2 regions of the Mesorhizobium sp. LCM 4577 genome follow, and region 1 is predicted to be linked to the other one. Evidence: predicted binding sites of a transcription regulator. Region 1 holds the regulator's gene; the other holds the start of a gene.

The links. Region 1 encodes LexA, which represses DNA repair genes until DNA is damaged. Its sites were predicted from a motif close to TGTTCNNNNTGTGTTCNG; they were not measured.
Region 2: the regulator LexA is predicted to act here: its motif matches at 2,955-2,972, upstream of LCM4577_RS31755 (sel1 repeat family protein).

What each region holds. Positions count from the first base shown of each region.
Region 1 covers NZ_MDDU01000024.1:274,465-279,423, forward strand. Annotated here, with positions in the region: gene moaC (cyclic pyranopterin monophosphate synthase MoaC) at 1-65, shown strand, start outside; gene glp (gephyrin-like molybdotransferase Glp) at 65-1,270, shown strand; gene lexA (transcriptional repressor LexA) at 1,387-2,127, shown strand; gene LCM4577_RS22990 (ComEC/Rec2 family competence protein) at 2,121-4,580, opposite strand; gene gltX (glutamate--tRNA ligase) at 4,683-4,959, shown strand, end outside.
Region 2 covers NZ_MDDU01000054.1:271,799-276,441, forward strand. Annotated here, with positions in the region: gene LCM4577_RS31745 (acetyl/propionyl/methylcrotonyl-CoA carboxylase subunit alpha) at 1-1,004, shown strand, start outside; gene LCM4577_RS31750 (ABC transporter substrate-binding protein) at 1,059-2,180, opposite strand; gene LCM4577_RS31755 (sel1 repeat family protein) at 2,555-2,821, opposite strand; gene LCM4577_RS31760 (hypothetical protein) at 3,000-3,245, shown strand; gene LCM4577_RS31765 (DUF2147 domain-containing protein) at 3,259-3,600, shown strand; gene LCM4577_RS31770 (hypothetical protein) at 3,798-3,932, shown strand; gene LCM4577_RS31775 (hypothetical protein) at 3,999-4,193, shown strand; gene LCM4577_RS31780 (AMP nucleosidase) at 4,319-4,643, shown strand, end outside.

The sequences.
Region 1 (4,959 bases):
TTTCCGGTATCCGGCTGGTCGAGAAGACCGGCGGCAAGTCGGGCGATTACAAGGTGGATGCCTGATGGCTTTGGTTCCGGTCGCCGAAGCGCTCGAACGCCTGCTCGATGGCGCAGCACCTTTGCCGGGCGAAAGCATTCCGCTGGCGGATGCAGCCGCGCGGGTCCTGGCGGAACCGGTCGTGGCGCTGCGCACGCAGCCGCCCTTCAACGCCTCCGCCATGGACGGCTACGCCGCGCGCGCCGCCGACGTCGCTTCGGCGCCGGCGCAACTCGAAGTCATAGGCACGGCGCCTGCCGGCCGCGGCTTTTCCGGGACCGTCGGCGAAGGCCAGGCCGTGCGCATCTTCACCGGCGCGCCGCTGCCTGAAGGCGCCGACACCATCGTCATTCAGGAAAACGTCCGCGATCGCGGCAATGGCAGGATCGAGGTCACGGAACCGACCGCGAAAGCACGCAACGTACGCCGCCGCGGGCTCGACTTCGGTGAGGGCGACGTGCTGCTCGAAAAGGGCCGCGTGCTCGATGCGGCAGCCCTTTCGCTGGCCGCCTCGGCCAACCATCCCGCCCTGAATGTCGTACGCCGGCCGCTGGTCGCAATCATCGCCACCGGCGATGAACTGCTGCCCCCGGGCAGCGCGCTCGGCCCCGATCAGATCATTTCGTCGAATGCATATGGCGTCGCCGCCGCCGCCCAGTCGGTCGGCGCACGTGCGCTCGATCTCGGCATCGCCGCCGACCGCAAGGAGGCGATCGCCGCGTTGGTCAGGAAAGCGGTCGAGGCGAATGCCGATGTCATCGTCACGCTCGGCGGCGCCTCCGTCGGCGACCACGACCTGATCCATGACGTGCTGACCGGCGAAGGCATGCAGCTCGACTTCTGGAAGATCGCCATGCGCCCCGGCAAACCTCTGATGTTCGGCCGGCTTGGCAATGTCCGCTGCATCGGCCTGCCCGGCAACCCGGTGGCCAGCATCGTCTGCTCGCAGCTTTTCCTGAAGCCTCTGCTTGCCCGGCTCGGCGGCCGCGACCACAGGCAGGACGTGCGGGTGGCCCGGCTGGGCGCCGCGATGCAGGCCAACGACCTCAGGCAGGACTATGTGCGCGCCGTCGTGCGCGAGGACGCCGGCACGCTGATTGCGACTCCCTTCAGCATCCAGGACTCCTCGATGCTCAGAATGCTCGCCGACGCCAACGGCCTGATCGTGCGCGAGCCTTTCGCGCCGGCAGCCGAAACCGGCGCCGAATGCAGCGTTCTGATGTTACGCTAAACAAAACGTCAACAAATTCACTAAACTTTAAACGGTTGCGGAACACAACTGGAACAGATAGTGTTTGTTCTGGGTTTGTTTTTCTGATTCTGGTTTCAGAACCCGTGGGGGCCGCCATGCTGACGCGCAAACAACATGAACTTCTGATGTTCATCCACGAAAGGCTGAAGGAAAGCGGGATTCCGCCGTCTTTCGACGAGATGAAGGAAGCGCTCGACCTCGCCTCCAAGTCCGGCATCCACCGGCTGATCACGGCGCTGGAGGAACGCGGCTTCATTCGCCGGCTACCGAACCGGGCGCGAGCGCTGGAAGTGTTGCGGCTGCCCGACTCGATCGCCCCCGGCCTCAATGCAGCGAAGAAGTTTTCGCCGAGCGTCATCCAGGGAAGCCTGGGTCAGAACAATCTCAACCGTCAGATCAAGCCGGCTGCGCCATCGCGCGCCCCGACGCCAAGCAATGACGACGATGCCGGGTCCGCCGTATCCATTCCGGTGATGGGCCGCATCGCCGCCGGCGTGCCGATCGACGCCATCCAGCACCAGACGCATTCGATCACAGTGCCGCCGGACATGATCGCCGGCGGCGAGCATTACGCGCTGGAGGTCAAGGGCGACTCGATGATAGAAGCCGGCATCTTCGACGGCGACACCGTCATCATCCGCAACGCCAACACGGCAAGCCCGGGCGAGATCGTGGTCGCGCTGGTCGATGACGAGGAAGCGACGCTCAAGCGCTTCCGCCGCAAGGGCGCCTCGATCGCGTTGGAGGCCGCCAACCCGGCCTACGAGACCCGCATCTTCGGGCCGGACCGGGTCAAGGTGCAGGGCAAGCTTGTTGGGTTGATCCGCCGCTACTGATCCGGTTGCGAAGGTTTCGCATCCGCCCGCTCAGGCTTTTGATAAGGCGGCAGTCCTCTCGCCTCGCGAGTATATTTCCGCTGCTCGTGCCAGGGCCGATATGGCTCTTCCACAGCATAGCGGACGGCCGGCCGCGCGGTTGCCGATTGCGGATCGAAGAAGACGGCGGCGCTGCCGTCGCGCGCCAGCTGCCGCTTGGTGACGACAAGCACGCGCGGATCGTAGCAAGGATTGTAGGCGGTGGCGTCGTTGATGACGATGAGATCAGCGAAGCCGCAGGCAGGCCGGGCACTGTCGCGGTTTTCAGCGAGTGCGACGATGGCGCCGGATGGATGCCGGCCGATGCAGAGATCACCCGTACAGTAGAACGGCGAGCCGGGCGGCAGGTCGACGGGATCGGCGATGTCCAGCGCATCTTTGGCAAACGTCTCCGGCGGCACGATTGTCTCGGCTTTCAGCGCCCGTTTCCAGTTGTCGGTGGTGAACTCGTTGGAACGTTCGCGATTGACGGCAAGCTCGCCGCCGCCGATCGGCATCGCCACCAGATGCGCGTCCTCGGAAATGAGTACATCCGGCGTGCGGACATGCGGAATGGCCAGCAGCGCGGCGAGCGCAAAGGGAACGGCGGCAAGCCTCAGCCAGGTGGTGGCCATCGTCGCGATCACCAGCGCGACCGTCGCCAGCAGCACCGACTGGATCGAGATCAGCCCGACGGCGTCGACCGGTGAGCGCTCGGAGATCCACGACGAAATGGCGATCATCGCCGTCAGCCCCTTGCCCATGACAAAGAGGAACGGACCGTCGAAGCCGAAGGGCATGGCCAGTGCGCTCAGCACGGCGAACGGCATGACGATCAGCGAGACGATCGGCATGACCGCCAGGTTGGCGAGCAGGCTGAGCGGCGACACGCGCTGGAAATGCCAGATCGCAAACAGTAATGTCGCGCTGCCCGCGATGAGCGACGTCACGGCGGCGCCACCCACACCGACCGCCAGTTTTCGCGACAGGAACCCGAGCAACGAACGTTTTGCCGGCGGCGCGGTCGTTTTGCCGGCGCGATAGTCGGCAAAGCCGGCATAGGCGCCGACCAGGGCGGCGGTGGCGGCGAAGGACATCTGGAAGCTCGGGCCGACCACTTCGTGCGGCGAGACGAGGATCACCGCGATTGCCGAGATCGCCAGGTTGCGCATGGTGAGCGCCGCGCGGTCGAAGAGCACGGCGGCGAGCATCACGGCGAGCATAATGAAGCTTCGCTCGGCCGCCACCACGATGCCGGAGATCACGAGGTATGCCGCGATCGAGATGAGCGCGATCCCGGCGGCATATTTCTTCACCGGCCGGCGCGACGAGAAATCGGGAAACAGCGCGAAGGCGCCGCGCAAAAGCACCATGATCGTGCCGGCGACCAGCGCCATGTGCAGGCCGGAGATCGAGATGATGTGGTAGATGCCGGTGCGCCGCATCGACTCGTTGATTGCTTCCGGAATGCCGGCGCGCACGCCGACGATCAGCGCCGCCGCGATCTCGCCCTCGGATCCGCCGATGCTGCTCCTGATGTGATCGGCGATCCCTTCGCGCGCGTTTTCGACTGCCGATGCGACGCGCGCGCCAAAGGGCGCCTCCACTGGCGCAATCAGCTTCGGATCGCCCAGGAAAAACCCGCTGCCGCCGATGCCGGCAAAGTAGCTGTCGAAGGAAAAATCGTAGCTGTCCGGCCGAACCGGCCCGGTCGGCGGCAGCAACTTGGCATAGCCCGTCAGCATCGACCCCGCCGTCATGCCGGGCGGGATCCTGCGCGCCGACAGCCTGACGCGGTCCGGCGCGTAGCGCAGCTTCGGATGCTCCGTCGAAATCATATCGATGGTCAACCGGACACGGCCGTTGGCCATCGCCTCGGCGGTGACGAGGCGGCCCGTCAGCCGTGTCTGGATTTCGGACCCGAGCATCGGGGTCGCCATCCGCCAGGTCTCCACCTTGGCCGCCAGAAAGCCGAGCGCGCAGAAAAACGATGCCATGAAGACAAGATGCGTTCTCTGCCAGGAGCGCGATGCCGCCGCGCAGACAGCCATCAGAGCCACCGCCGCAAGCGGCCTGTAGAGATCCGGCTCGGTGCTCAGCGAAAAGTAATAGATCACGCCGGCGGCCAGGAACACCGGCACCAGCAGGAAGCCGACGCCGCGGTCGAGCTCGGTGGCGGCAGCGACCGCAACGCTTCGGCGCAGCGCAGGAAGCGAAACGCGGCCAAGCTGTTTGCGGATCCTGCCGACGGTGGCTGTTGGCAAGGCTGGCTGCAGCGCACCGCCACCGGGCGGCGGTCGTTCGGCGGGTGGACGGAGTTCCGGAAGCGAAAGCGGCGCTTCTGCGGTGGGCTCGGCACGGGCAAACATCAGGCGCTCGCTGACGCCAGCTGTCGTTTCCCCGCCCTCCTCCGCACCCCGGCCACGCCCAGCCATCGGGTCTGCCCCTTGCGCCCCAGACCGCCTATGGTACATGAACGCCGGTCGCGTGGAAGTCTGCGCGAAACATGCATTTTTCAGTGCTTCTTCGAGAGTTCCATGTCCGACAAGGTCGTCACCCGTTTTGCCCCCTCGCCCACCGGCTACCTGCACATTGGCGGGGCGCGCACGGCGCTGTTCAACTGGCTCTATGCCAAGCACACTGGCGGCACGATGCTTTTGCGTATCGAGGACACCGATCGCGAGCGCTCCACCGAAGCCGCCACGGCCGCCATTCTCGACGGACTGACCTGGCTTGGCCTTTCCTGGGATGGCGACGCCGTCTCACAGTTCGAGCGCGCGCCGCGCCATCGCGAGGTGGCCGAGGAGCTCGTGC
Region 2 (4,643 bases), on a different contig from region 1:
CGGCCGGTGAAAAACTACCGAAGACGCAAGGCGAGATCGCGCTTGCCGGCCACGCCTTCGAGGCACGCCTCTATGCGGAGGACGCCGCGAAAGGCTTCCTGCCGGCGACCGGCACGCTGCATCATCTCAAATTCCCCGACGCGGCGCCGGAGGGTGCGGCGATGCGCATCGAGACCGGCGTTCGCGCCGGCGATGCGATTTCGCCTTTCTATGATCCGATGATCGCCAAGCTGGTTGTGCACGGCAAGGACCGGGCCTCGGCGCTCAATGCCCTTCGCGAGATGCTGGCGCGGACGGAAGTGGCCGGCTCGACCGTCAACACCGCTTTCCTGGCGGCACTCGCCGCCGACGCCGATTTCGCAGCCGGCGACGTCGATACCGGGCTGATCGGCCGGCATCAGGAGGCGCTCACCGCCATTCCCGCGCCCAGCGACGAGACGATCGCCGCCGCGGCGCTGGCTGCCACGGACGCCGGCGCGCCGGGTCCCGCCGCCGATCCATGGTCCACGCTTTCAGGCTATGCGCATTTCCACACGCTCGCGCGCCGCATCCGCCTGCGCCACGGTGAGGAAAATATCCTGGCCAGGGTTTCGGCACGGCCGGACGGCCGCTTCCAGGTCGCGCTGGAAGCGCCGCATGACGCGGTGAACACGCATGATCTGAGGACCATGCCGCGCGCCGTCCGCTGGCCCGGCCACGTCACCGTCTTCGAAGGCGCGGTTGGCTATACGTTCACGGTTCCCGATTCGCTGGCCAAAGCCGACGAGGCGGGGGCGGCTTCAGGCAGCCTGCGCGCGCCGATGCCGGGGCTGGTCAAGCTGGTGCGCGCCGCGACCGGCGATGTGGTGATCAAAGGCCAGCCGCTTCTGATCCTCGAAGCCATGAAGATGGAGCACATGATCGCCGCTCCGCATGACGGCGTGATCGCCGAGATCGCGGCCGAGGGCGCGCAGGTCAGCGACGGCACCGTGCTGGTGCGGTTCGTGGAAGACGGCCAGGGCTGAGACGAAAATGGCCGGGACGAGCCCGGCCATTTCCTCGATAGCTGCGGAACCGACTTACGGCTTGATCGGCGCGTATTTGCCGTCGTGCCACTGGTTGATGTCGTAGCTGGCGTTCTTCAGGTCGCCCTTCTCGTCGAAGATGACGTCGCCGACGACGGTGCTGATCGGCTTGCCGTCCTTGAGCGCTTCGGCGACCTTGGCCGGATCGTCGGTGCCGGCGCGCTTGACGCCTTCGGCCACAGCCTGGATCACGGCATAGGAGAACAGCGTGAAGCCTTCAGGCGTGAAGCCGCCGGCCTTGATCTTGGCGACCGCGTCCTTCGCTTCGGGCTTCGCCTGCGGGTCCGATGGGAAGACGAACATGGTGCCTTCGCCAGCCGGGCCGGCGACCTGCCAGAATTCCGGCGAGGCGATCGAGTCCGGCATGATCAGCTGGAACTTGACGTTCTGCTCGGCCGACTGGCGCAGGATCAGGCCCGCTTCCGGGTGGTAGCCGCCGAAATAGACGACGTCTGCCTTGAGCTCCTTCAGCTTGGTGACGAGGGCCGAATAGTCCTTCTCGCCGGCATTGATGCCTTCATAGTCGACCTCCTTGAGGCCGCCGGCATTCATCGTCGCCTTCACAGCGTCGGCGACGCCCTGGCCGTATGCGCTCTTGTCGTGCAGGATGACAACGTTCTTGCCGGCGTATTTCTTGGCGATCCACGGGCCGATGAAGGCGCCCTGCGCGTCGTCACGCGTGTAAAGGCGCATGATGGTCGGCCAGCCCGCCTTGGCGGCGGCATCGGTCAGCACCGGGTTGGACGAGGCGGGGCTCATCATCAGCGTGCCGGCTTCGGCATAGACAGCCGAGGCCGGAATGCTCGAGCCAGAGCAGGCATGGCCGTCGACGAACTTGACGCCGTTGGCCACGATGCGGTTGGCCACCGATACGGCCTGCTTCGGATCGCACTGGTCGTCCTCGATGTCGAGCTTGATCTGCGAGCCGTTGACGCCGCCGGCGGCATTGATCGCGTCGGCGGCAGCCTGCGCACCCTGCTTGAACTGGTCACCGATGGTGGCGAGCTGGCCGGTCATCGGGCCGACCACCGAAATGGTGATGTCGTCGGCGAAGGCAACCGGGGCGCTCATCATCAGACCAAATGCGGCCGCGCTCAAAATACCCAATTTTTTCATGACTATAAGAACTCCTCCACTTGCGCATGGCCATCCGGCCGCGCTTCCTTCACAGAGCCGGGACAATTTCACCCTTCGCTGGAACTGTCGAGAGGACAATTCGGAAGGTTTTGGTTCATTTCTGCCGGGATTGCTTGGGCCACGCGCCCGCGTGATTACCCAGCGTAATGCAAAAAGCCGCGCCGGCCTTGTTTCGGTCGGTCGCGGCTTTTGCAGTCGAGCTCCCCAGACGCCCCCGCGCCTGAAACCCGCTCGCTTCCCTGTTTTGGTGCACGGCTTGAGGTTCGTTGGCCTGCCGCGTTCTTGATCTTGTCAACCAGCCGTCTTATCGCGGCCTTGTCCCCTGAAGGCTTTCGGGCGCTGTACCCGCAGGATCAGTGCATCGTCATCCATTCGCGGGCTTCGCGCAGCGCCGTGGCGATCTCGACCTTCGACATGGTGGCCGACAGTTCCGAGCGCAGCTCGGCGGCGCGGGCCGAGCCCTTGATGGCGGCGATGTTGAACCATTTGTGGGCGGCGACGACATCGGTGTCGCAGTCGCGGCCGGTCGCATACATCATGCCCAGTTCGAAAAGAATGTCGGCCTGGGCAGTTGCCCCCATGGCGCCGAAGCCGTCTTCAAGCATTTCAAAACGTGCCATTTCAATCCCCTGTCTGGCTCCCGAGAGCTGCCTCCTTTTCCCTCGGTGTCCCTTGGGGCGGGCCGCTCTTTCGATGCTTTCGAGGATGAAGCCTGGCTTTGAATCCGCCGTTAAATGGCTTGCTTAATTTGAGGAAAACAAAGCTAAAACAAGAGGTAAACGCGGAAATTCGTTAAGCATGGGAATCCAGCGTTTCAGCCATTTTGCATCAAATTCGACGAAAATTGCCGCGCGCGGAATCAAGACTTCGCTAACCACGGAAACCGAAGCGTTTTTCCGGTCGCGTTTATTTTCAGCCATCGGCGCGGCGAAAATCCTTGCAACCTTCCGTGGCGGCACCGCTTTCGTTTTGGCCAGAGCTGGATTAGCTTTACCTTTGCGTAAGGGGCAGGAAGGCGGACCGGAGCCCGCCACGACCCCATAGGGAGGTGGACAAGATGTTTCGAAAGATGAGCCTGGCCCTGGCGGCCACCTTGATCATGGCGGGTGCCGCGTGGGCCGACCCGATCGAAGGCAGCTGGAAAACGCAATCCGGCGAGACGGCGACGATCGGCGGCGGCGGCTCGTTCTCCATCACACTCAAGACCGGCAAATATGCCGGCAAGACGATCGGCTCGCTGAAGGCGGCCGGCGACAACAAATATGCCGGCTCAATCACCGACCCGGCGAACGACAAGACCTATTCCGGCAAGGCGACGCTTTCGGGCACCACGCTCAAGATGAGCGGCTGCGTGCTCGGCGGTCTGATCTGCAAGAGCCAGACCTGGCACAAGCTCTGATCGCCAAACTGCAGACCATCCGAAACGGGGCCGAACGGCCCCGTTTTCTTTTGGAGCGGCGACGCTCCGCCGCACCGACGCTGCGCCGCCGGCACCTGCTCAGACCTCGTCAATCAATTTGAACCGCAGATGAATACCGGTCTCAGAACCGGTTCAGAGGCATTCCGGCATTCTCTCCCGCATTGAAGGAGAGGGAAATGCTTGCGCGTCGCTTCACCATCGTCTGCCTGCTGATGAGCCTGTTCGGCATGTTCTTCGCCATCCTGGTGGCCGAGGGCGGCCATTCCTCCCGCTTATGGGAACGGCCCGTGGCTTCGTTCTCGGCTCCGTGAACCTCGTGACACGCCGAAACGACAAAGCTGAAAATCGACCAAGTTGAAAATCGGAACACCACCAAAATGAACCGCATCGCCGCCACTGCAACGAAGATCCTCAGGCTGCTGCCGCGGGCGACGCTCATCCTGATGCTGCTGGCCGCGCCGGTGCTGGCGGTGCCGACGATACGGGCCGATACGGGCCACACGATCGAGGCGCCGGCGCACAAGAACACCAGCGTGGGCTTCGTGCTCCTGATCAGCCTGCAGCGCGGGTAACGCACCGAAGAAAAACGACGCGTGCGGCGGCTTGACGCCCGCCTCCCCCTCCCAACCGCTCTTCCAAGTCTCTATATTGAGCCATGGAAAAGCGAATCTACCCCCAAGCTATCGAATCGGTCGTCATGCCGGAGCCGTTCGGCAAGCAGGAGTTCCACGACGCCAAGAAGGCCGTCGCGGCGCTCCAGACGCTCTACGACCGCAACACCAAGTTCCTGCGCGATTCTTTCGCGGCCCTTGCCGCGGGCGGCGACGAGAGCAAGCGCTACCGGGCCTTCTATCCGCAGATCGGCGTCACCACGACCTCGTTCAGCCAGGTCGACTCGCGCCAGGCCTATGGCCATATGCCGACGCCCGGTCATTTCGCCACCACCGTCACCCAGCCGCAACTGTTCGAGAACTACCTCATCGAGCAGCTACGGCTGATCATGCGCAATCACGGTGTGCAGG